Regions from separate parts of the Algibacter sp. YIN40 genome, predicted to be linked through region 2. Evidence: riboswitches for the same ligand, from Rfam matches in the RefSeq annotation. Region 2 holds a riboswitch; the other holds the start of a gene.
The links. A riboswitch is a leader RNA that binds a small molecule or an ion and turns the genes downstream of it on or off. The one in region 2 is predicted to bind S-adenosylmethionine.
Positions count from the first base shown of each region.

Region 1: linked by a shared signal. The riboswitch ahead of AC2D6V_RS12470 (hypothetical protein) and the one ahead of AC2D6V_RS06905 (O-acetylhomoserine aminocarboxypropyltransferase/cysteine synthase family protein) in region 2 are both predicted to bind S-adenosylmethionine.

Region 1 is NZ_JBXVVC010000003.1:351,609-362,932, forward strand. It holds gene AC2D6V_RS12445 (AIPR family protein) at 1-2,107, shown strand, start outside; gene AC2D6V_RS12450 (HNH endonuclease) at 2,111-2,848, shown strand; gene AC2D6V_RS12455 (DUF2779 domain-containing protein) at 2,867-4,336, shown strand; gene AC2D6V_RS12460 (DNA/RNA helicase domain-containing protein) at 4,346-6,034, opposite strand; gene AC2D6V_RS12465 (nucleotide pyrophosphohydrolase) at 6,031-6,372, opposite strand; gene AC2D6V_RS12470 (hypothetical protein) at 6,487-7,203, opposite strand; SAM-I-IV-variant riboswitch at 7,253-7,347, opposite strand; gene AC2D6V_RS12475 (hypothetical protein) at 7,534-7,923, shown strand; tRNA gene AC2D6V_RS12480 (tRNA-Ser) at 8,331-8,415, opposite strand; gene AC2D6V_RS12485 (NAD(P)H-dependent oxidoreductase) at 8,601-9,230, shown strand; gene AC2D6V_RS12490 (DegT/DnrJ/EryC1/StrS family aminotransferase) at 9,398-10,591, shown strand; gene AC2D6V_RS12495 (glycoside hydrolase family 16 protein) at 10,686-11,324, shown strand, end outside.
Region 2 is NZ_JBXVVC010000001.1:1,498,785-1,510,108, reverse strand. It holds gene AC2D6V_RS06940 (sulfate adenylyltransferase subunit 1) at 1-181, opposite strand, end outside; gene cysD (sulfate adenylyltransferase subunit CysD) at 266-1,171, opposite strand; gene AC2D6V_RS06930 (phosphoadenosine phosphosulfate reductase domain-containing protein) at 1,221-1,841, opposite strand; gene AC2D6V_RS06925 (DUF2061 domain-containing protein) at 1,854-2,111, opposite strand; gene AC2D6V_RS06920 (RrF2 family transcriptional regulator) at 2,273-2,692, opposite strand; gene AC2D6V_RS06915 (trans-sulfuration enzyme family protein) at 2,705-3,877, opposite strand; gene thrA (bifunctional aspartate kinase/homoserine dehydrogenase I) at 3,916-7,317, opposite strand; gene AC2D6V_RS06905 (O-acetylhomoserine aminocarboxypropyltransferase/cysteine synthase family protein) at 7,342-8,616, opposite strand; SAM riboswitch class I at 8,712-8,812, opposite strand; gene AC2D6V_RS06900 (hypothetical protein) at 8,889-10,439, opposite strand; gene AC2D6V_RS06895 (2-isopropylmalate synthase) at 10,589-11,324, shown strand, end outside.

The DNA.
Region 1 (11,324 bases), on a different contig from region 2:
TGATGAAGAAATTGTTGTCACATATCATAAAAATAGAGAGAGACACAAAAAAGACCTGATTATTAAAAAAAGAATTATTGATCTTAATTTCTTATATAATGTTCTCATTTCACAAGGAAGTAGAGAAGCATTAACCGTTAATTTTGAGAAAACTTTTGGAGACTCTTTGTATGCAATTAAAGCTGCAGATGAAGATTATTTTGAGTCTTACCTTTGTGTTTTGCCTGCCTCAATAATTTCTAGATTGTATAAAGAATTTAGCACAAGGTTGTTAGAGAAAAATGTTAGATCTTTTTTACAGTTTAGAGGAGTGAATAAAGGAATTAGGGAGACAATCCGTAAAGAGCCTGAGAAATTTGTAGCTTACAATAATGGTTTAACTATTACCGCAACTGATGGTGATATTTCATTTGAATCTGGTCAATATAAAATAAAAGCACTAACAGATTTTCAGATTGTAAATGGTGGTCAAACCACTGCAACTATTTATTTTACACAAAAGGACGGTTTTGACATTAGCAAGGTGAAAGTAATGGCCAAAATTAATGTTGCTAAGGAAGCAACCGATGAAGAATTAGAGGAGTTAATATCTAATATTAGTACATTTTCAAATGCTCAATCAAGAGTATCTAAAGTTGATTTACGCTCAAGGAATCCACAATTGGTAAGAATAAAATCACTTAGTGAAAGTGTTATGACTCCTTCTGGTAAAAAATGGTTTTTTGAACGAGCTAAGGGTGAATTTAATACTAAGTTGAGAATTGCGGGGTCTAACAAAAACAGATTAGCCAAAGAATACCCGACAGAACGGAGATTCTCAAAGGAGTTAATGGCGAAATACTATTCTGCATGGGGAAACCAGCCACATCTGGTTAAAAAAGGAGGTGAAAAAATATTTAGATATTTTATTGAAAAGTTAACAGGTGAAGGTGAATTTAAAAAACCCATTAATGTTAATCGTGATTTCTATGAAGAACTGATCGCAAACATAATTATGTTCCGCAGGCTAGAGAAAATTTATGGTGCAGGAAAAAATTCCATGGGTCAAATAAGGTCTGCTGTTGTACCTTATACACTTTCCGTTTTATTTATGGTAACAGATGGGGATAAAAAAGCCCCTTCTTTTGATCTCCTGAAAATATGGCTTAATGAAGGTTTAGAAAATGATTTAGAAGCATATTTAACTCAATTACTAAAATTAGTTAATGAGCTTATTAAGAAATATTCTGAGAGTGATGATTATGGTGAATATTCTAAAAAGGAAGAGTTATGGAAGAGAATTAGTTCTTCTAAAGAGATAAAAGAATTTATAAGTACAGATGACACCGTAAAAATTATTGATAAATATGGCATTAGCAAAGCTGAATTAAAAAAAAGAAAAGGAGCAAATGAAAGCTCAGAAGAAGTGAATTTTAAAAACTTAAGTGATAATGTTTTAATCCATTCTAATGGTATCAACTATTATAAATCCATTCAGTCAAATTCTGGCATATTAACCGGTACAGATGAAAGACGTCTTTCATCATTAGTGCATGCAATAATTAATAAATTGGATATTGAAGATGATTTAGTATTATTCGAAAGCAGTTTAACAAATAAATTACGAGTAGAAGTTCCTAATTTTTTTGATAGTATTGAAAGAGAAGAAAGTTTACTGTATAATACTTTAGATTATGTAATTACACATTATAATAAGTGTATTAATGAAAAGAATGATATACTCTTAGAGTTTCAAAAAATAGAAGCAATTGCAAAAGTTAAACAAATAAAATATGCTTCAGTGTTCGGTCAAATTGGGAAAAATCTGGTTACCGGAGTTCCACCAACTATTAAACAGATGTACTACGCTTCCAATATATTGGAAGACAAAAATGTAAATGAATTAAAGCCTAAAAAAAAGCAAATAGATATTAGTAGAGTTAGAATAGATGAGTTGGTAATGAGAAAAATGTTTGAGTGGGATTCTACTGCGAAGATTTTAAGTATTAACGAGCGTAATTATATAGCTGATTTTGCCTGGGGATTAAAAAAGCTAAACAGTTTTCATAAAAAAAATATAAAGAGACATCTAGAAATACTTTTAAAAAATGGGTTTAAAATATATTAGAATATGGCAGAACGTTCAAAAGAATTAATACAAGTAGGATACTATTTATCTAAATTTGGTCAACAAGATCCTCCCAAAAGATTAAAAACAGATAAATGGAATGAAGTATACAGGATGTTTTATGACACATTAAATGGCGGAAGAGCGATTTTAGAATTTGAACATAGTTTAAAAAACTCAAGAGATGATTTTGATGGTTATTTTTCAGAAACTAATAGAGAGGGTTGGAAAGATAAAGATGGTAACCCAGCAAAGTTAACTGGGTTTTCAATAGATGTTTATGAAGAATTTCAGAATAAAGATGAAAATCAAATATGGTCAATTATAAAGTCTTATTTGGATATAGATTATAAATTAAGGCCAGTTATTTTTAATGATCTTATATCAGAAGACAATGCTAATAGTGATTTGGATTCTACAACAACAGAAGGAGGAATCAAAGTTAGAATATCCAAGACTATTGAAAGAAGCCCTAAATTAAGGCAGCAGGCTTTAGACATACATGGTTATAAATGTCAGGTCTGTAATTTTGATTTTGAATTGACCTATGGTAAATGGGGTAAAGAGTTTGCAGAAGTACATCATATAAAACCATTATCAGAATTAAACGGCGAGAAATATAAAACAGACCCTAAAACTGATTTAGCAGTTTTGTGTGCTAACTGTCATAAAATGGTTCATAGAAAGAAGGGTATAACACTTTCATTAGATGAATTAAAAATTAAAATAAAAAATAATTAAAACATTAAGCAATAAGTAATGCTTACCAAAACAGATTTTAAGTATTATCTAGATTGTCCAGAATCTATATGGTTATTAAAAAATAAACCGGAGGTATATCCTAAAGGTGAGTTTTCATTATTTGCAGAAAAACTAATTAAAGAGGGTTTCGAGGTAGAAGCCTACGCAAAACAACTATTTATAAATGGTTTAGACTTACCAGAATATGGAAGTCCTACTCAAACACAAGAGGCATTAATAGACGCTCATAGGGTTTACTTTCAACCTTCATTTAGCACTAATAACGATGTATTTGCACGTATAGATATATTAGAGCGTTTAGCAGATGATACGTGGCATATATATGAAGTAAAATCATCTACCTCAATAAAAAAGGATAGAAAGCATAGACAAATAGAGGATGCATGTTTTCAAAAGTATGTACTTACAGAATGTGGTTATCAAGTTTCTAAAGTTTCTATTATTCATTTAAATAAAGAGTATATAAAACAAGGTAATATAGTTCCTAATGAATTATTGGAAATTGCAGATGTTACAGATGCAGTAGATGGTATTTATTCAAGTGTAATCAATCAAATTAATTCAGCTTCAAATTTTATTAGTAAAAAAATAATTAATGAGACAATATGTTCTTGTAAGTTCAAAACAAGGTCTAATCATTGCGATGCATTTAAGTATTTTAATACTACTATTCCAGAATATAGTATTTATGAAATAGGTCGTATTTCAGCTAAAAAGATAGGTTTCTTAGCAGATAATGAGCAATTAGCAATTATTGATATTCCTTTAAATTTTGAGTTAAATGTAAATCAGCAAACCCAAGTAGAATCTGTAAAACAAGAGCAACCTATAATCCATCAAGCTAATATTATAAGGGAATTAAACAAATTAGAGTTCCCATTACATTTTATAGATTACGAAACCTATGCAAGTGCTATTCCAAGATTAGATGGTTTAAGTCCACATAAACATTTAACTTTTCAAGTATCTATTCATACACTAACAGAAGATGGTATTTTAACTCATTTTGAGTATTTATTGGATGAAATGAAAATGCCAAAAGGTATGTTACAAGCTATGCAAGACTTTACGGGAAGTATAGGGACTTTCGTATCGTGGCATGCCAGTTTTGAAATAGGAAGAAATAAAGATTTAATTGAATGGTTACCAGAGGTTACTAATTATCTAACTTATATCAATGAACATACATTTGATCTAGAAACCATTTTCAAAAAAGATTATATAGACTATCGTTTTCACGGTTCAAGCTCAATAAAAAAAGTACTGCCAGTATTATGCCCAGATATAAGCTATTCAGATTTAGATGTTAATAATGGCACAATGGCATTAGATACTTGGGGAAGAATGGTACTAGACCCAAACTTTAATGAAGATATAAAAGCAACAAGAAAGAATCTTTTAGAATATTGTAAATTAGATACTTTTGCTATGGTTAAGATTTACAGAGTGTTAGTAAAGTTGAATTAACAATTAAAACTAGTTTATAAATTGCCTCATATAATCACGAAGTTGATTATCACAAACATATATGAAAGTGCCTTTTATGCCTCTTAGCATCATTGTCTTATATATATTAAGAATATATTCTTTTAACACATATGGATCTTTAATTCCTTGTTTTCCTTTTTTATCAAAATATTGGGAACGATCGATTTCAATTTGATTATTATGTGGATTATATTTTATTTCATTTCCGAAAATTATACCACAATAATTTAGATCATATCCTTGAGAAGTGTGAATACAGCCAATTTCATTTATCGCATTGTCCGAATTTATCCAATCTATATGAGTTGTATTCCATTTAAATTCCTGCCCTTGTATATTTATATCGATAGCATTGCTATTTTTTTTAGAATCCCAAGGCCAAGAATAACCTGCTAACATTCGACATAAACCATGCTCTTTTTCTTTTTGAATAAGATTAGTGTGTAAATCTTTCAAAGATTCATATATTTTTAATTCATAATTTTCACTTTCAAATTGAGCATCTCCCTTTTGAAAGCGACAGTTTAATAGGTTATCAGTAAAATTAATATAATCTGCCCCACCTTTTACACGGTGTTGTGATACCAACGTTACAATATTCTGATATGTTTTTTTTAATTCAAGGAATCTATCTTTATCAATATCAGTAGGTTTAATTGATTGCCCTTCGTCATAAAAGAAAATCTGATTTTTAGATTGCTTCAATATCCAATCTAACTCGGTTCCTTTATCCAAATCAAAACCTAATAATCGATTAGCATTATCATAACTTCCATAACTAGTTAAACCAATTCTTTGTCTTAAGCGATGTGATTCATCTACCAGTAATATATCGTATGTATTTCTCGATACTTCAGTTGGGCCAATTACCATGTTTCCTTTTAATCCTTTAACGCTCTGAAACACCTTTTTCAAAGTTTTACGCAAAGATGTCATAGGGACTACCAATGCCACTTTTGGATTAGGATATTTTATCTTAAGTTCAATTATTTTTTTTAATTGATCCGTGTAAGTTTCATCAGTATCATCTAAATGAGATTTGTTAATATCAGTTTTTAGTAATTTTATTAAAAAAACAGCTAACACAGATTTCCCTGTTCCAGCACCACCCTCAACAAAAATGGTGTTATTACTTTTTTTATTCAAAAGGTTAAGAATTTCTAACACAGAATTATGCTGATCTATACTTAAACTTTTATATGGAGAATATTTAAAAAAATCAGAATTGTCAAGCCTTTCAATTGGATTTTTAGCGTAATTTTTTGCCAGTAACATATTCCAAACCTCTTCAAAAACAAATCGATATTGAGACTTTTGATAATAATTATGGTCAACTAAACCGGCATTCCCATTTTGTAATGAATAGCTTTTATCAGCATCCATATAACTTATTAATTGAGACTCAATATCCAGTACTGCTGATTTATTGAACTTATCACAACTAATTACTAGTAATTCATTTAAACGTAATCTTTCAATATTTGAAAGATGGTTTTTCATTCGTGTTATTGCATTTGTAGATTCTCCAATATATGCCTCTTTAATATTTTCGTTTTTGATTACATAAACAACAGGCCAAGAATTGGCCATAAATTTATTTAACAGGTACTCATCTGAACCTCTTTTAGAAAATTTATATGAATGGATTTCAAGAGAACTTATGAAATCATTTATCATAATTCGGTATATTTATTTGCATTGCCCCTTGACTTGTCAACTGGATATTTTGCATTGTTCTTCTTTATTTTATCTAAAATAATATCCTTGACATTTAAATCATTTTTTGAAGCTAATAAAAAAGCAAATGAAAATATATCAGCTAATTCCTCTGCTAGCTTTATTTTAGAAACATCTTCAATATCTTTAATACTATTTTTCCATAAAAAAAGTTCATTTAGTTCTGAAGCTTCAATCGAAATTGCTAATGCTAAATTTTTTGAATCATGAAATTGACTCCAATCTCTTTCATCTCTGAATTTTGTTAATTCTTCTATAATTTCTTCGATTTCAGTCATTTTGAATAATGATTTAATTGTCATAAAAACAGGTTATACAAATCTAATTTATTTTTATTAAAGATGTTTTTCAAAAACAATTAAATCCCTATTAATTATTTTTCATAATATCATTCAATATCTGTTCATCCACCATTTTGTTAAATCCTCGGACTGAATAGATCCATGTTCTTTTAGTTCCTTCATCATTCTGGACAGTCTTTTCTGGTCTTCTTTGATTTTTATTTCCTGCAACCATTTTTCTAATTCCAATATTTTTCCTTTCTGTTTACAATATCCGCATCCCCAATCGTCATTTAAAGTAGAAACCATTATTTGATGATTGCCACCACAAGGACATCTGGCTACCCAGCTATTAGGGTTATACCCTGTAGGTCTCGGATTTAAATTTTGCTCTCTTAAATAATCAATTAAAGGTGTCTGATATGCTTTTGCCTGTTCCATTATGGCAAGCTTTTCATCCTGCATGACTTTAATAATGCCGTCAAATTCCTGTTTGGTGAATACAACACTGTTTTGAAAAATGGGGAATCCTTCGTAAGGGAGGTTTGCTTCAATAATCTCTTTAACAATAAAGATTATATTCTCTTTGAGGTTTTCATACCTTAATTTGTACTGGGCACATAATTCCAGTTCTCCTCCATCCATTCTGTAAGCAATCTGGATGTAATTGTCGTCAGTTACTCTGTAAAAATATTTAAAATCAATATCACCCATTATTTCAAGAGTATCCATAAGATATATGAACTCAGCGATAATAGATTCACAGGACCCAAAATATAATCTGGGATTCATTTTAACACCTTCCTTTGTTGTGAAAACGGTTTTCATAATGCATAGTTTTAAAGATTATGCGTCAGGAGTAAATAATAAACAGTGTTGAAATCATTTATTTTGACTGGACTGTCCGTATTCTGAACCACCGTGGCTTTTGTGCTCGGTTGGTACGCATATATTGCGTTCCTGATACTTAACCAAAGATAATAAAACTCTTAGAAGAATTTCTATTTTAAATAATAACGTACAAAAAATAAGATTTGTTAATAATTTTGACTTATCAACATTATTTTCTGTAGAAAAATTTTCCTAGCCCTTTTGGAGGTTGTTTAAAGGTATTATTATAATTTTATTGAAGTTAAATACTTTAATTTTAGAATAATAATGAGTGCTTTTAGAGATGATTTTTTTGATGGTGATGAGTTCGATTATTTTAATATAGAATCTTGGACTGATGATATTTTAAGTCTGCAAGAAGATTACGATAAGTATATTGTTTTTTATAATGATTTAAAGGCATCAATTAATAATGAAGTTTATCTAAGTCCTATTGATGCCTGCATTCCTGTAAGAGAAATTAATATCATGATTGAGCGTATAAATGCTAACAAAAGCTATAGGATATCTAAATATGGGGTGTATCGCGATTGTGAAGATTATTTAGTTAAGACAGAGTGGTTTTTTCAATTAGATTCTGATAAACAATTTAAAATACGCTTTGATTTTTATTCCAATATTGTTTTAAGTATTCACAAGGCCTTTTATAGGGCTTAGTTTGCCGACGATGGCGCCGGGTATCTCGAGGCTGTTAAAAAAGATAAGGCTTGGTATAATTAGTTTGGTATCTTTAAATATGAAATGGCCCAAGAAATACAAGGATTATCACGACTACTATAGCCATAGCATGCCTTTGCCAACCTTAATAGGTATTGTTTTTATAATTATTAGCCTGGTGGCTTTTGGCATTTATATTTTATTAAACTAATACTAGTTTTTATTAGTTGCTCTTCCATAATTAAGATTCGCGGATTAAAACATTGGTAATGAAGTAATGTCAATTATTTACTCTTAAAATCAATTTAATCTATATAAAATTATAAATAGCTGACTAAATGTTGACTAGAATTAAAATTAAAAATCCGTAATATATTGACTATCAATATAGTTACGGATTTTGTAAGCGGAGAAAGAGGGATTCGAACCCCCGGAGGTGTGACCCTCAACAGTTTTCAAGACTGCCGCATTCGACCACTCTGCCATTTCTCCTTGAGTGCCTCATCAGGTATCCCCTGAATGCGGGTGCAAATATAGAACCCTTTTTTATTTCTTTCAAATAAAAGCATCAATTTTTAGTTTTATTTTTTTTAAAAGCTACAATTAAATTAATTACGCACTCAATATGCCAAAAAAGATAATACATGTCTTATTTTTGCATAAATTTTAAAAGGTTTATGGATATTATCGAAAAGCTAGAATGGCGCTATGCAACTAAAAAGTTTGATATAGATAAAAAGCTAACTGACGAAAAGTTACTTACTTTAAAAAAGGCATTTAATTTAACAGCTACATCCTTTGGTTTGCAAACTATAAAATTACTGGTTATAGAGAACGAATTGCTTAGAGAGCAGTTAGTACCACATTCATTTAACCAGAAGCAAGTGTTAGAAGCTTCCCATTTATTAATAATATGTATTCAAGATGTTATTAATAAACAGGATGTGAATGCCTATTTTGATAATATAAAAGATATTAGAGAGACTCCAGAAGATATTTTAGAGCCCTATAAAAAGGACCTTCTTAATATGATGGATAATAAGTCTGTAGATGAACAGCAGAGATGGTCCTTAAATCAAGCTTACATAGCTTTAGGGAATTTAATGACCGTTTGCGCTTTAGAAAATATAGATTCTTGTCCTATGGAAGGATTTATACCCGATAAATACGATGAAATTTTAAAACTTAAAAATAGAGGTTTAAAATCTGTGCTATTACTGCCAGTAGGCTATAGAGCAAAAGACGATATGTTTTCAGGTTTTAAAAAAGTTAGAAAACCCATAAATGAAGCAGTAATCGAATTATAAAATATTTGGGGGTTACCCTCCCGATAGTTATCGGGAGGGTCGGGCTTTCGGTAATCGATTCCCGAAGAAAAATTGGGAGAGCTTCAATAAATGCCTCAATCCCTGCCTGCCGGAAGGCAGGTCTAACGAAAAGCAAAGCCCCAATACAACATTAAAGAAAATAAATTATGCCAGGATTTGAATTATTTGGAGATTTAGAAAGAAAAGAAGTAAATGATGTTTTAGACAATGGCGTACTTATGCGCTATGGTTTTGATGGTATGCGAAAAGGCCATTGGAAATCTAAAGAGTTAGAAGCAGAATTACAAAAAACATTCCAATCAAAACACGTGCAACTAGTTTCAAGTGGTACCGCTGCAGTTTCGGTAGCATTAGCCTCAGCTGGTGTTGGAGCTGGAGATGAAGTGATCATGCCAACCTTTACATTTGTAGCCAGTTTTGAAGCGATTATGATGTTAGGAGCAATTCCAGTACTTGTAGATATTGATGATACTTTAGGGTTAAATCCAGCCGCAGTAGAAAAAGCTATAACACCCAAAACAAAAGCCATTATGGTGGTTCAAATGTGCGGAAGTATGGGAGATATGGACGCTCTACAAACAATTTGTAATAAATATAATTTGTTGTTAGCAGAAGATGCATGTCAAGCTATAGGCGGAACTTATAAGGGAAAGCCACTCGGGAGTATTGGTGATTTAGGTTGTTTCTCATTCGATTTTGTAAAAACGATAACATGTGGCGAGGGTGGAGCCGTTATTACTAATAATAAAGATTATTATTTGAACGCAGACCATTATAGCGATCATGGGCATGACCATATTGGTAATGATAGAGGGGCTGAAACCCATCCATTTTTAGGTTATAATTTTCGAATTTCAGAACTACATGCAGCAGTTGGTTTAGCACAAGTAAAACGTTTACCTGAGTTTTTGGACATTCAAAAAAGAAATTTCAACATTATTAGAGAGGCTTTTACAGATATTCCAGAAGTTACATTTAGAACTGTGCCAGAAGGAGGTGAAGAGAGCTGTGCCTTTTTAAATTTCTTTATGCCAGATTTAGAAACATCTAGAAAAGTAATTCAAGGTTTTAAAGAAGGTGGGGTAGATGCATGCTGGAATTACTATGATAATAGCTGGCATTATATACGTAAATGGGATCATTTAAAAGAATTAAAGTCCTTATTTCCAATTACAAAAGAGGTCCAGCAAGGTTTGGAATATTTAAAAACTAAAGAGTTTAAAATGTCTGATCACTATATTGCTAGAAACATTTCATGTTTAATAAAATTATCTTGGACAAAAGAAGAAGTTCAAGAACGAGCAAATAGAATGGCTCAAATAATTAAAGAAGTTAAATAGTCTAAATTTTAAGACACCTGTATTGTTTTTGTATGGGCGATACTTTTTAGTTTTTATGAACTTGATGGTAGTTTTGTGATTCAAGCTATTAAACATGAAAAGAGACTACTTTATTTTACTTATAATTACAATTCTAATTTCTCAAATATCAGTAGGGCAACAAATGCCTATCGATTTTGAAGATGGCTCAGATAATTTTAGTGTTTGGGGAGGAAGTACGTTTGCTAATGCACAATCTCCAACAGACTCAAATAATTCCGTTGGACAATTTTTTCGTTCGAGTTCTGCATTAGAACAAGGGCAGTATATTGATTTAGTTAGATCTATTGATTTAGATGTAGATAATACGATAACATTAATGTTTTATGCATTCGATCCTAATCTACATAATGTTGTTCTTAAGTTAGAGCTTGGAGTAAATTCAGATATTGAAATAGCAATAAATTTGACCTCACAGAATACTTGGACAGAATTAACTTATGATTTTTCAACTATTGGTGGTAGCGGTAAATATGATAGATTAACTATTAGAATAGATGATGGTAGTTCTGTGCCTGGGACTTTTTTAATAGACGATATTGACGATGGTTCTGTACCAACAGACCCGAATGCTATAGATGTTGAATATACAGATTTAGTTTGGGCTGATGAATTTGACACATCTGGAAAGACTGCTATCAGTGCAACTAATTGGTTTCACCAAACTCAATTACCAGCTGGAGGAAACTGGTTT
Region 2 (11,324 bases):
CAACTAAACCATCGGTTGCTAATGAAAAATCTAAGTAATCGTAACCCCGTTGTTTACTCGTTTTCTCTATCGCTTCTAACTTATCTGTAGTTAATGATTTTGTATCGTAAAGAATACGTCCTATCAAGGTGCTTTTTCCGTCGTCAACACTACCTGCTGTTGCTATTTTTAATACTTCCATTTTTTATAATAATGATAGGTTTTAAACCTAATTTGTATTCGTTTTAAAAGATTTCCGCCTTCGCGGAATTGACAAAATTGTATTCTAGAAATACCCCTGTTGCTTACGTTTTTCCATGGCTGCTTCAGAGCGTTTATCATCTATACGAGCGCCTCGTTCTGAAATAGTAGAATCTCTAATTTCTTCCACCACTTTAGAAATAGACACTGCTTCTGATAATACTGCGGCAGTACAACTCATGTCTCCTACAGTTCTGAATCGTACCATTTCTTCAATTACCTCTTCTTCTTTATCTCTATAAACAACACCATCTTCTGCAGACCAAATCATGCCATCTCTCATAAATACTTTACGTTTATGTGCGAAATAAATTGAAGGAATCTCTATGTTTTCTTTTTCTATATAAGACCAAACATCTAGTTCTGTCCAGTTTGAAATAGGGAATACTCGAACATTTTGACCATGATCGATTTCACCATTCAACATATCAAATAATTCTGGGCGTTGGTTTTTTTCATCCCATTGACCAAAATCATCACGAACAGAGAAAATACGCTCTTTTGCTCTAGCTTTTTCTTCATCACGTCTTGCGCCTCCAATAGCTGCATCAAATTTAAACTCTTCTAAAGCATCTAAAAGTGTTGTTGTTTGCAACATATTTCTACTCGCGTAACGACCGGACTCTTCTTTTACTTTTCCTTGATCGATAGAATCTTGTACATTTCTTATAATTAATTCTAAACCTAATTCTTTAACCAAACGGTCTCTAAACTCAATAGTTTCTGGAAAGTTATGTCCCGTATCTATATGCATTAATGGAAAAGGTACTTTAGCTGGGTAGAAAGCTTTTACTGCCAACCTAACTAATGTAATTGAATCTTTTCCTCCTGAGAATAACAACACCGGTTTTTCAAACTGTGCTGCAACTTCTCGCATGATGTATATCGCTTCATTTTCAAGAGAATTGATATGCGATGTGTCTTTATTCATAATCTTGCTTAATTTGTTTTAAAATACAAATATCTCTTTTTTATCTTATTTAAGCGTGTAAACCACACTCTCTATTTTCTAATGCCTTTGTTGGATCGAAATACTTGAATTCGTTTGGTAAGTTATTCTCTTCTAAATAAGTATCTAATTTTTCATCAGACCAGAAATAGAAAGGACTTACTTTTAAAACACCATCTTTACTTACACTAAAAATACCAATACTGTTTCTAAAAGCTGTTTGCCCTTGGCGTAAGTTTGTGAACCATACTTTTGGTTTGTGCTCTTCCATTGCTCTTTTAAAAGGCTCTAACTTTACTTGCTCAGTAAATAAAGCATGCTCTGGAGCATCAATATTTGGAATTCCCATAACCACATCTCTATGCGAAGACGTTTGTTTTGGCACATATAAAGACACGTTTAAGTTCAAGTCATTTATAACCTGTTCTGCATGCTTATATGTTTGAGGCGTATTGTAACCTGTATCACACCAAACCACAGGAATATTTGCTTCCACTTCGCTTACTGCATGCAAAATAGCGGCTTCATAAGGTCTGAAATTTGTTGTAACTACTGCTTTATCATTAAGCTCAAAAGCCTTCTGAATAATTTCAGCTGGCGTCGCCTTTTTAAAGCTTTTATTTAATTCTTCTATTTGATTATCTGTTAACATTGTTCTATATATTTATTTTCCCCATTTTACCGCATTCCAAATGCGCTCGTGAAAAAAGTACAAAATTAATTTTGTTACAAAATCTACTGATGCTATAGACGCTGCAAGCGATATTCTCCCTGTTAATATATAAGAAACTAACAAAGTATCTAAAGTACCAACAACCCTCCAGCTAAGAGCTTTAGCAATACTTCTTATTGGTTTCTCATCGGTAGAATCCTCGCTGTAAGTGGTCTTTTCTTTACTTTTTAATAACATTTGCGCAATCATTTGTTGTTATTTTACATTAATCCTATCAATTTACTAGGGATTACAAATGTAAAACATTTTGTAACACAAAAAAGAGTTTTAACAACTTTTTAGAATAATGGAATATTTTAAGGATTAACTGTGAAAAATTCTCTTGAGAGGTGCGTTATTTTGAGAAATCTTTAATCGTTTATATTAGATAAATCGGCTAAAGTTGTATTTCTGAATACTTTAAGCGTACTATCTCGTACCTCAATCATCAATTTATGAACGCTACATTTATGTTCATCTGGACAATCATCACACTTTTCATAATAATTAAGACTAACACAAGGCACCATAGCAATTGGACCTTCAAGGACACGCATTACATCAGTCATTTTAATTTCTAAAGGTTCCATTCGTAAATAATAACCTCCATGTTTTCCTTTTTTTGATCCTAAAATTCCAGATTTTCTTAAGGTAAGTAAAATGCTTTCTAAAAACTTCTGTGGAATTTGTTCACTTTTAGCAATGACACTTACTTGAACGGGCAAATCGCTTTCCCTTCTGGCTATATATGTAAGTGCTTTTAACCCGTATTTCGTTTTTTTGGATAGCATGTGGCTAATATACTAATTTAAAGCTTGCTCCAAATCGGCAATAACATCATCTACATGCTCTAATCCAACAGATACTCTTACTAACCCATCTGTAATATTTACTACCAACCTATCTTCCTCTGCTAAACTGCTGTGAGTTGTACTTGCAGGATGTGTTACAATAGTTCTTGTATCTCCTAAATTGGCAGATAATGTACACATATTAATATTATTTAAAAAACTACGTCCTGCATCAATACCTCCTTTTACTTCAAAGGCAACAATATTACCCCCTAGTTTCATTTGCTTTTTAGCAACTTCGTATTGCGGATGCGATTTTAAAAATGGATATTTTACCCAATTTACTTTTGGATGGTTTTCTAAAAACTCGGCTACTTTTAAAGCATTCTCACAATGTCTATCCACTCTAACCGAAAGGGTTTCTAAACTTTTCGATAAAGTCCAAGCGTTAAAAGGAGACAAAGCAGGCCCTGTATTTCTAGCAAATAAATATATTTCTCTTATTAAGTCAGCATTTCCAACGGTAACCCCTCCTAATACGCGACCTTGACCATCCATTAATTTTGTAGCAGAATGAATCACTAAATGGGCACCATACTTTATAGGTTGCTGTATGTATGGCGTTGCAAAACAGTTATCTATTATTAAAATTAAGTTGTGCTTTTTAGCAATGTTTCCCAACAATTCTAAATCAATAATATCGATACCTGGGTTTGTAGGTGATTCAGCATATAAAATTTTAGTATTAGGTGTTATGAAACTTTCAATCGTTTCTGGCTCATTGATATTAAAATAACTTGTTGTTATATTCCATTTAGGTAAATACTTAGTAAACATTGTATGCGTTGAACCAAATACTGACCGTGCCGATACAATATGGTCACCACTATCCAAAAGCGCGGCAAATGTTGAAAAAATTGCTGCCATTCCAGTTGCAAACGCATAGCCATCTTTAGCGCCTTCCATTTTACACACTTTATCAACAAACTCAGATGTATTTGGGTTTGTAAAACGACTATATATATTACGTTGTTTTTCCTCGGTAAACGAAGCTCGCATATCCTCAGCATCTTCAAACACAAAACTGGACGTTAAATATAACGGACTAGTATGCTCTAAAAATTCTGTACGCTCTAATTGGGTACGAATGGCCTCTGTTTCGAATTGTTTTTTACTTTTACTCATTACTTTCTAAATGGTTTCGACTGCGCTCAACCTGACATTTAATTTATATGCTTAGACAATCTCAATATATCACCAAAAACACCTCTTGCAGTTACTTCTGCTCCTGCTCCTGCTCCTTGGATAACGATAGGTTGCTCACCATAAGACTCTGTAAATATTTCAAAAATAGCATCAGATCCTTTAACATGTCCTAAAGTACTATTTTCAGGAATTGACACTAGTTTTACTTCCAAATTTCCTTTATCTTGAGATAAATCACCTGATAGATCACCAACATAACGTAATACATGACAATCCTTTTGATCGTCTTTTATCTTTTGATATTGACCATCCAACACATTCAATTGTGATAAAAAGGATTCTACTGAAATATTTCGGTACGCCTCTGGTATTAAATTTAATACAGAAACATCTTCAAACTCATTTTGCAAATCTAACTCTCTGGCTAGAATTAACAGCTTTCTTGCTACATCATTTCCTGAAAAATCCTCTCTTGGATCTGGTTCAGTAAATCCTTTATCTATGGTTTCTTGAATGATTTCGCTAAACGGTTTATCCTGAATTGAAAAATTATTAAATAAATAACTTAAAGTTCCTGAGAAAACACCGCGTATTCTGGTAATGTTTTCTCCAGATTCATGTAATAGTTTAATGGTATCAATTAACGGCAAACCCGCGCCCACTGTTGTTTCGTATAAATATTCTTTATTATTTTTTTCTAATTGAACTCTTAATTCCTTATAAAAATCGTGAGAAATCGTATTTGCGATTTTATTAGATGATACTAAATCGAAACCAGCTTCTACTAACGGAATATAATTATTAAAGAACTCAGAATTTGCAGTGTTATCTACTGCAATTAGGTTTTCTAAATGATATGTTTTTGCAAAAGTGATAATATCTTCAATAGAGCTTTCTGTAGTTGTTTCATCAATTGCTTTCTTCCAATTAGCATCGACACCATTTTTGCTTAAAAGTAATTTTCTAGAATTCGCAATGGCAAAAACATTCAAATTGAGGCCTTTACGTTTTTCAATATCGTTTTTCGATTTTAAAATCTGATTTATTAAAGCGCCACCAACTCCTCCGTGACCAAAAATGGCAATGTTTATTTTTTTTGAAATTCCGAATACTTCACCATGAATTACATTCATTGCTTTATTCAATTGGCTCTTCTTAACAACTAAACTCACATTTCTACCAGTTACTGTATTATTAAATAGTAATGGCGTAATTTGATTTTTTATTAGTGCATTAAATGGTTTATGGAAAGAACTCAATTCTATTCCAATGATTGAAATAACCGAAACATCATCAACTACCTCAATTTTATTTACGTCTTGTGCATAAAAATCATTTTCAAATTCACGCTCTAAAGCTATAACTGCTTGAGTTGCTTTTTCTGCATCTATAATTAAACCTATCCCGCGTTCTGAAGATCCTTGAGAAATGATACTTACGCTAATATCTCTGTCGCTTAAAGCTTTAAATATCCTTGCATCAACGCCAATTTTGCCTAATAAACCACGTCCCTCTAAATTAAGCAACGCCACATTGTCTAAAACAGATAATGATGTTACTTCCTTTGAGCTTGGTTTTGCCGTAATTAAGGTGCCTTCATCATCTGAATTAAAGGTGTTAAGTATACGCAGATTAATATTTTTTTCAACTAACGGAATAATTGTTTTGGCATGTAAAACTGTTGTTCCAAAATTAGCTAGTTCATTAGCCTCAGCAAACGACAACTCTCTTATTTTTTGAGCATCCTCGACTAAATCTGGGTTGGCTGTATAAATACCGTTTACATGCGTATAGTTTTGCAACTCTTCGGCATCTAAATAATTAGCTATTAAAGCGGCTGTATAATTACTCCCGTTTCTTCCTAAAGTAGTGGTTTCGTTTTTAGAATTGGAAGCAATAAATCCAGCTAAAATATTAACGGTGTCGCTATTATTATTCTTAAAGTAATTCTTAACATTGTCCTTAGTTAACTGTGAAACAAGCTGTGCATTTCCAAAATTACCATCCGTTTTAATTAGCTGTCTAGTATCTGTTACTTTTGCTTTTATTCCTTTCTGATTAAGCAAACTGGAAACCAATTTTACAGATAACAATTCACCTTGTGCTAATATTTCATCTTTAGTTTTTTGACTGTAATCCCTCAATAAACTTACCCCTTCAAAGAGTTTATTTAATATTGAAAATTCTTGCGAAAAATCAATATCCTTTAAAGGTTCTTTTTGATATTGCTTAAAAGCTTCTAATGCTTCTTTATATTCTTTACCTTGTACTGATTTATTTAAAATTTCTTCTAAATCATCGGTGGCACTCCCTCTAGCAGAAACAACAACCGCTATTTTTTCGCCGTCATGTACTTTGTTTTCAATAATGGAAAGCACTTTATTCAATCCATCACCATTTGCTAAAGATTTCCCTCCAAACTTTAATACTTTCATTTTTTTCTTTTTAGAATCTGGCACAAAAATGCCTTCTACTATTTTTTCTAATTGTTGATACTCCATTAAAAACGCATCATGACCATGAACCGAATTAATTTCATTGTAAGTAACATTGGCATGTGTTACCGCCAATTGCTTATGTGTTTGCTTATTTTCTTCAGCAGTAAAGAACAAATCGGAATCAACACCAATAATATGTATGTTGGCCTCTATATCTTCTAAAACATTCAGGTCTGCTTTTCGGTTTTTAGTAACATCAATTGTTTTTAACAACTGATTCATTAATTTATAAGCTGATAATTGGAAGCGCTCTTGCAATTTTTTACCATGATGCAACAACCAACTTTCTACATTAAAAATTTCTGAATCCTCATTTTTTGAACGCTGAAATCGCTCTTTAAAAGATTCTGGAGTACGATAACAAAGCATCGCATGCATTCTAGCATCGTGAACTGGGTTTTTAGAATTCAATAAAAATTGTTCTTGTATCTGGCAATTCGCAATTAGCCAATCAGTAGATTTCCAATCGGTTGCAACCACTATTAAATGCTCTGTAAAATCAGGTTGTAAAACAGCCATTTCCCATGCAATACCACCTCCTAATGAACCACCAATAGTAGCGAAAAGCTTCGTGATTTTTAATTCTTGAAGCCCTAATAAAAAGATTTTCGCTACATCTCGAGCTACAAAATCTTTATAGTTTTCAATTACGAAACTATCGTAGCCATTTCCAGGAATGTTAAATGCTAAAACTGAATACAAATTGGTATCAATAACTTTATCAATGCCCACTAAATCTTTCCACCAACCTGTTTTACCTGCAACATTGCTATTACCAGTTAGTGCATGATTTACTAAAACTATTGGTGCCGCACCTAAAGTTTTTCCAAAAACTTGATAACTTAACTTTATCTCAGGGTAAAGCACACCTTTTTCAGTAGTGTAATTATTAATAGCTATATGTTGCAACTTGTGATTCAATTCTTTGTATTACTTATGAGTAAATTAGATTTTACTAAGTGCTTGTTTTAAATCTGCTTTTAAATCTGCTATGTCTTCAATACCAACAGACAAACGAATTAAATCTCCAGATACACCAGCCGATTCTTGTTCTGCTTCATCTAACTGTTGATGTGTTGTACTTCCAGGATGGATAATTAAAGATTTTGTATCTCCAATATTAGCTAATAATGAAAATAATTTAGTTTCGTCTGCTATTGTTTTCGCAGCATCAAATCCTTTTTTAGCTCCAAAAGTAACAATCCCGCTTTGGCCATTAGGCAAATACTTATCTGCTAAAGCTTTGTATTTACTACTTTTTAAACCTGGATAATTAACCCATGCAACTTCATCTTGCTGTTCTAACCATTTCGCTATTTCTAAAGCATTTTCAGAATGTTTTTTAATTCTAATAGGTAAAGTTTCTAAACCTTGGATAATATTAAATGCATTTGTTGGACTTAAAGCACCGCCTAAATCACGTAATCCTTCTAAAATCAATTTAAAGGTATAAGCTGCTGCACCCAATGCTTCATTATAAACTAAGCCGTGGTAACCAGCAGATGGTTCTGTAAATTCTGGAAACTTTCCGTTTGCCCAATTAAATGTACCACCGTCAATAATAGCTCCACCTATAGAAGTTCCTTGACCACCAATATATTTTGTTAAAGAATGAATAACAATATTAGCACCATGATTTAAAGGATTTAATAATGCCGGAGTAGCTACTGTATTATCAACAATAAAAGGTACTCCTGCAGCTTTTGAATGAATAGAAATGGCTTCTAAATCTAACACATCTAATTTTGGGTTTCCCAATGATTCTACAAAAAATGCTCTTGTATTATCTTGAACGGCTCCTGCAAAATTATCAGGATTATCAGCATCAACAAATGTCGTTGTAATACCAAATCTTGGCAAAGTAACTTTTAAAAGATTATAAGTTCCGCCATACAAACTGCTAGAGGCTACAATATGGTCGCCGGCTTTTAATAATGTAAGTAATCCTGTGGAAATAGCAGATGTACCAGATGCAAAAACAACAGCACCAATTCCGCCTTCAACTGCTGCTAAACGGTCTTGTAAAATTTGGTTTGTTGGGTTATTTAAACGCGTATATATAAAACCTAATTCTTGTAATGAAAATAAGTTTGCTGCATGATCTGAATTGTTAAAAACATAGGATGTTGTCTGATAAATTGGTACTGCTCTAGTCCCTAAAGTGGTTGTAACATCATGTCCTGCATGTAATGCATTTGTTGCTAATTTTGGTATGCTCATTTTTCTAAATTTAATTCATTAATAAATCAAGCCAAATATGCTTTTATAGAAAAATGTTAAAAAGAAATTTAAAAATTACTGAAAGTAATTTTCTTAAGTTATCTATCCGTTATGGGTAGAATTTAGCACCTTCTTTACGGGTAAAGGGTTGCTAAGGCTTCAACGGGTCTAATCCCTCCGCCTTTCTTGATAACATCTCAATAAGTTATTGAACTTGTGAATACAAATATTCAGTTAGAAAAAGTTAATATCCAAATTTTTTAGTGACTATTTTATTTTTTAATTGAATCTTCATTAAATTTTCTTCTAATTATTTGCCCTATAGGTTTATTCTCAATTTTCGATTCTAACCATGAAATAATATCTAGATACAAGAAAGCGCGACTTTGGTATGGATCATTCTCGAACTCTTTTAACTTATTAAGTAGTTTAATAAATTCGCCTTTTACTTCATGCGGATAAATATCACCTAAACCTCTTAAAAACTTAATAAACTCTTTCTGAACCTCATATAAATCTTCCATTTTAATTAAAAACTTATATGTGCTTCTTATTAAAACATCTAAATTATAATCTAATCCCGCTTCATAATGAGCTACAAGATTTAATATTCTTGAAAAGCAGAGTAAATCCTCTCGCATTTGAAGCGATTTATTACTTATAATTTTATCAAGATAAATAATACACTTTTTAGTTTCTCCAGCACCAAAATACATACTAGCTATTTTATAATAAAATACCATAATATGATGCTCATCTATACGATTTTTAAAACCTTTTAGTTGCTCTAATACTTCATCAATTAACGGTATACCTTCATTAAAACTACCTTCAATAAAATGTAAATTGAATTTATTATTGTAGATATATAAAAAAGCTAAACTAGCATTATTATCGTCTAATGGAAACCACTTTTCTCTGGTTACTTCTTCTAAATTCTTAAGTGTATCTTGAAATTTTTCATACTGACGCAAGTAAAACAAGGCCTCTAACAAATAATGATTTCCTCTTAAGAAAAAAACAGGATTTAAAACTATCATGTTCTTATTCTTGTAAAACAAATCTACCCACTTTGATGCGTACTTATAACATGACAAAAAATCTACTGTTAAAAAACTGTACCATAAATAGGATTTGTAAAGCCAAAGTTTTTCGCGGAATCCTAATTCATTAATATCGTATTTGGGTAACCTGTCATTGAAATAATTAGTAATAACTTGATGCTCTTCATCATTTTTAACATATCCTGTTTTTAAAAATAAACCATACAGCTGTAGAGACAAGTTTGATAGTTTACTTGCCAATACATTTTGTAGACTAAACTCTTTGGCTTGAATAGTTAATTCGTCGGCGCGATTACTAATACTTCTTGTAATGTATTGCGATTCTATAACTTTTTCAAGCTCAACAATCTCATACGCTACATTTTTCTCTTCATTTGCAACTGCCAAATTCTTGGCCTTATCTAATATTTTTAAACTTTGTTTGTAAAGCCCTTTATGGTATAGAATAGTTGCAAAATCAAGCTGCTCACGAATCTGAATTCGAATGTTTTGGTGAGACGGATTTAGACGCAAGCTTATAAGAATTTGTTTATAGAGATGTGCTTTTAAATTAGACAATTGCTGTTTTTTAACAATCCCTTTTTTTAAAATAATCGCTTCATCGTAAACTTTTAGTTTATCAAGGATATTAAAAAGTAATAAGAATTTTGAGTCTTCATTTACTCCCAATCGACCAACATACAGCTTAAACTGTCTTTTCTCCGATTTAGAAAGCGATTTAACCAGTACAAATAAATTATCTTTTTGCTCTCTTGTCATAGTCACAAAAACTCTATTAATAAATTGATATTCAATTGATTAAACATAAAACAAACAAGTTAAACATCGTAAAAAGGATTAATGGAGTAGCGTCATTTACCAAACCAAAATATACATTCGTATAAGAATACGAAAATATATTTTAATAAATGTCTAATAGTAACGTACAAATTTTCGATACAACGCTTCGCGATGGCGAGCAGGTCCCAGGTTGTAAACTTAACACTGAGCAAAAATTAGTTATAGCCGAACAGCTTGACAGTCTAGGTGTTAATATAATTGAAGCCGGTTTTCCTGTTTCTAGTCCAGGTGATTTTAAATCGGTTGAAGAAATTTCAAAAATTGTTAAAAATGCAACAGTTTGTGGTTTAACCCGTTCTGTTGAAAACGACATAAAAGTTGCTGCCGAAGCTTTAAAATATGCTAAAATACCAAGAATTCATACTGGTATTGGCACATCTGAATCACATATAAAACATAAATTCAAATCAACTCAAGAAGCTATTATTGAACGTGCTGTTAAAGCCGTGAGTTATGCTAAATCTTTTGTTGAAGATGTTGAGTTTTACGCTGAAGATGCTGGTAGAACAGACAACGAATATTTAGCTCGTGTATGTGAAGCAGTCATTAAAGCAGGAGCTACGGTTTTAAACATTCCAGATACTACAGGTTATTGCTTACCTCACGAATATGGGGCTAAGATTAAGTACCTAAAAGAAAACGTAAAAGGTATTGAAAAGGCGATTATTTCTTGCCACTGCCACAACGATTTAGGTTTGGCGACAGCCAATTCCATTGAAGGTGTAATTAACGGCGCAAGACAAATAGAATGTACTATAAATGGTATTGGAGAACGTGCTGGTAACACGGCTCTTGAAGAAGTTG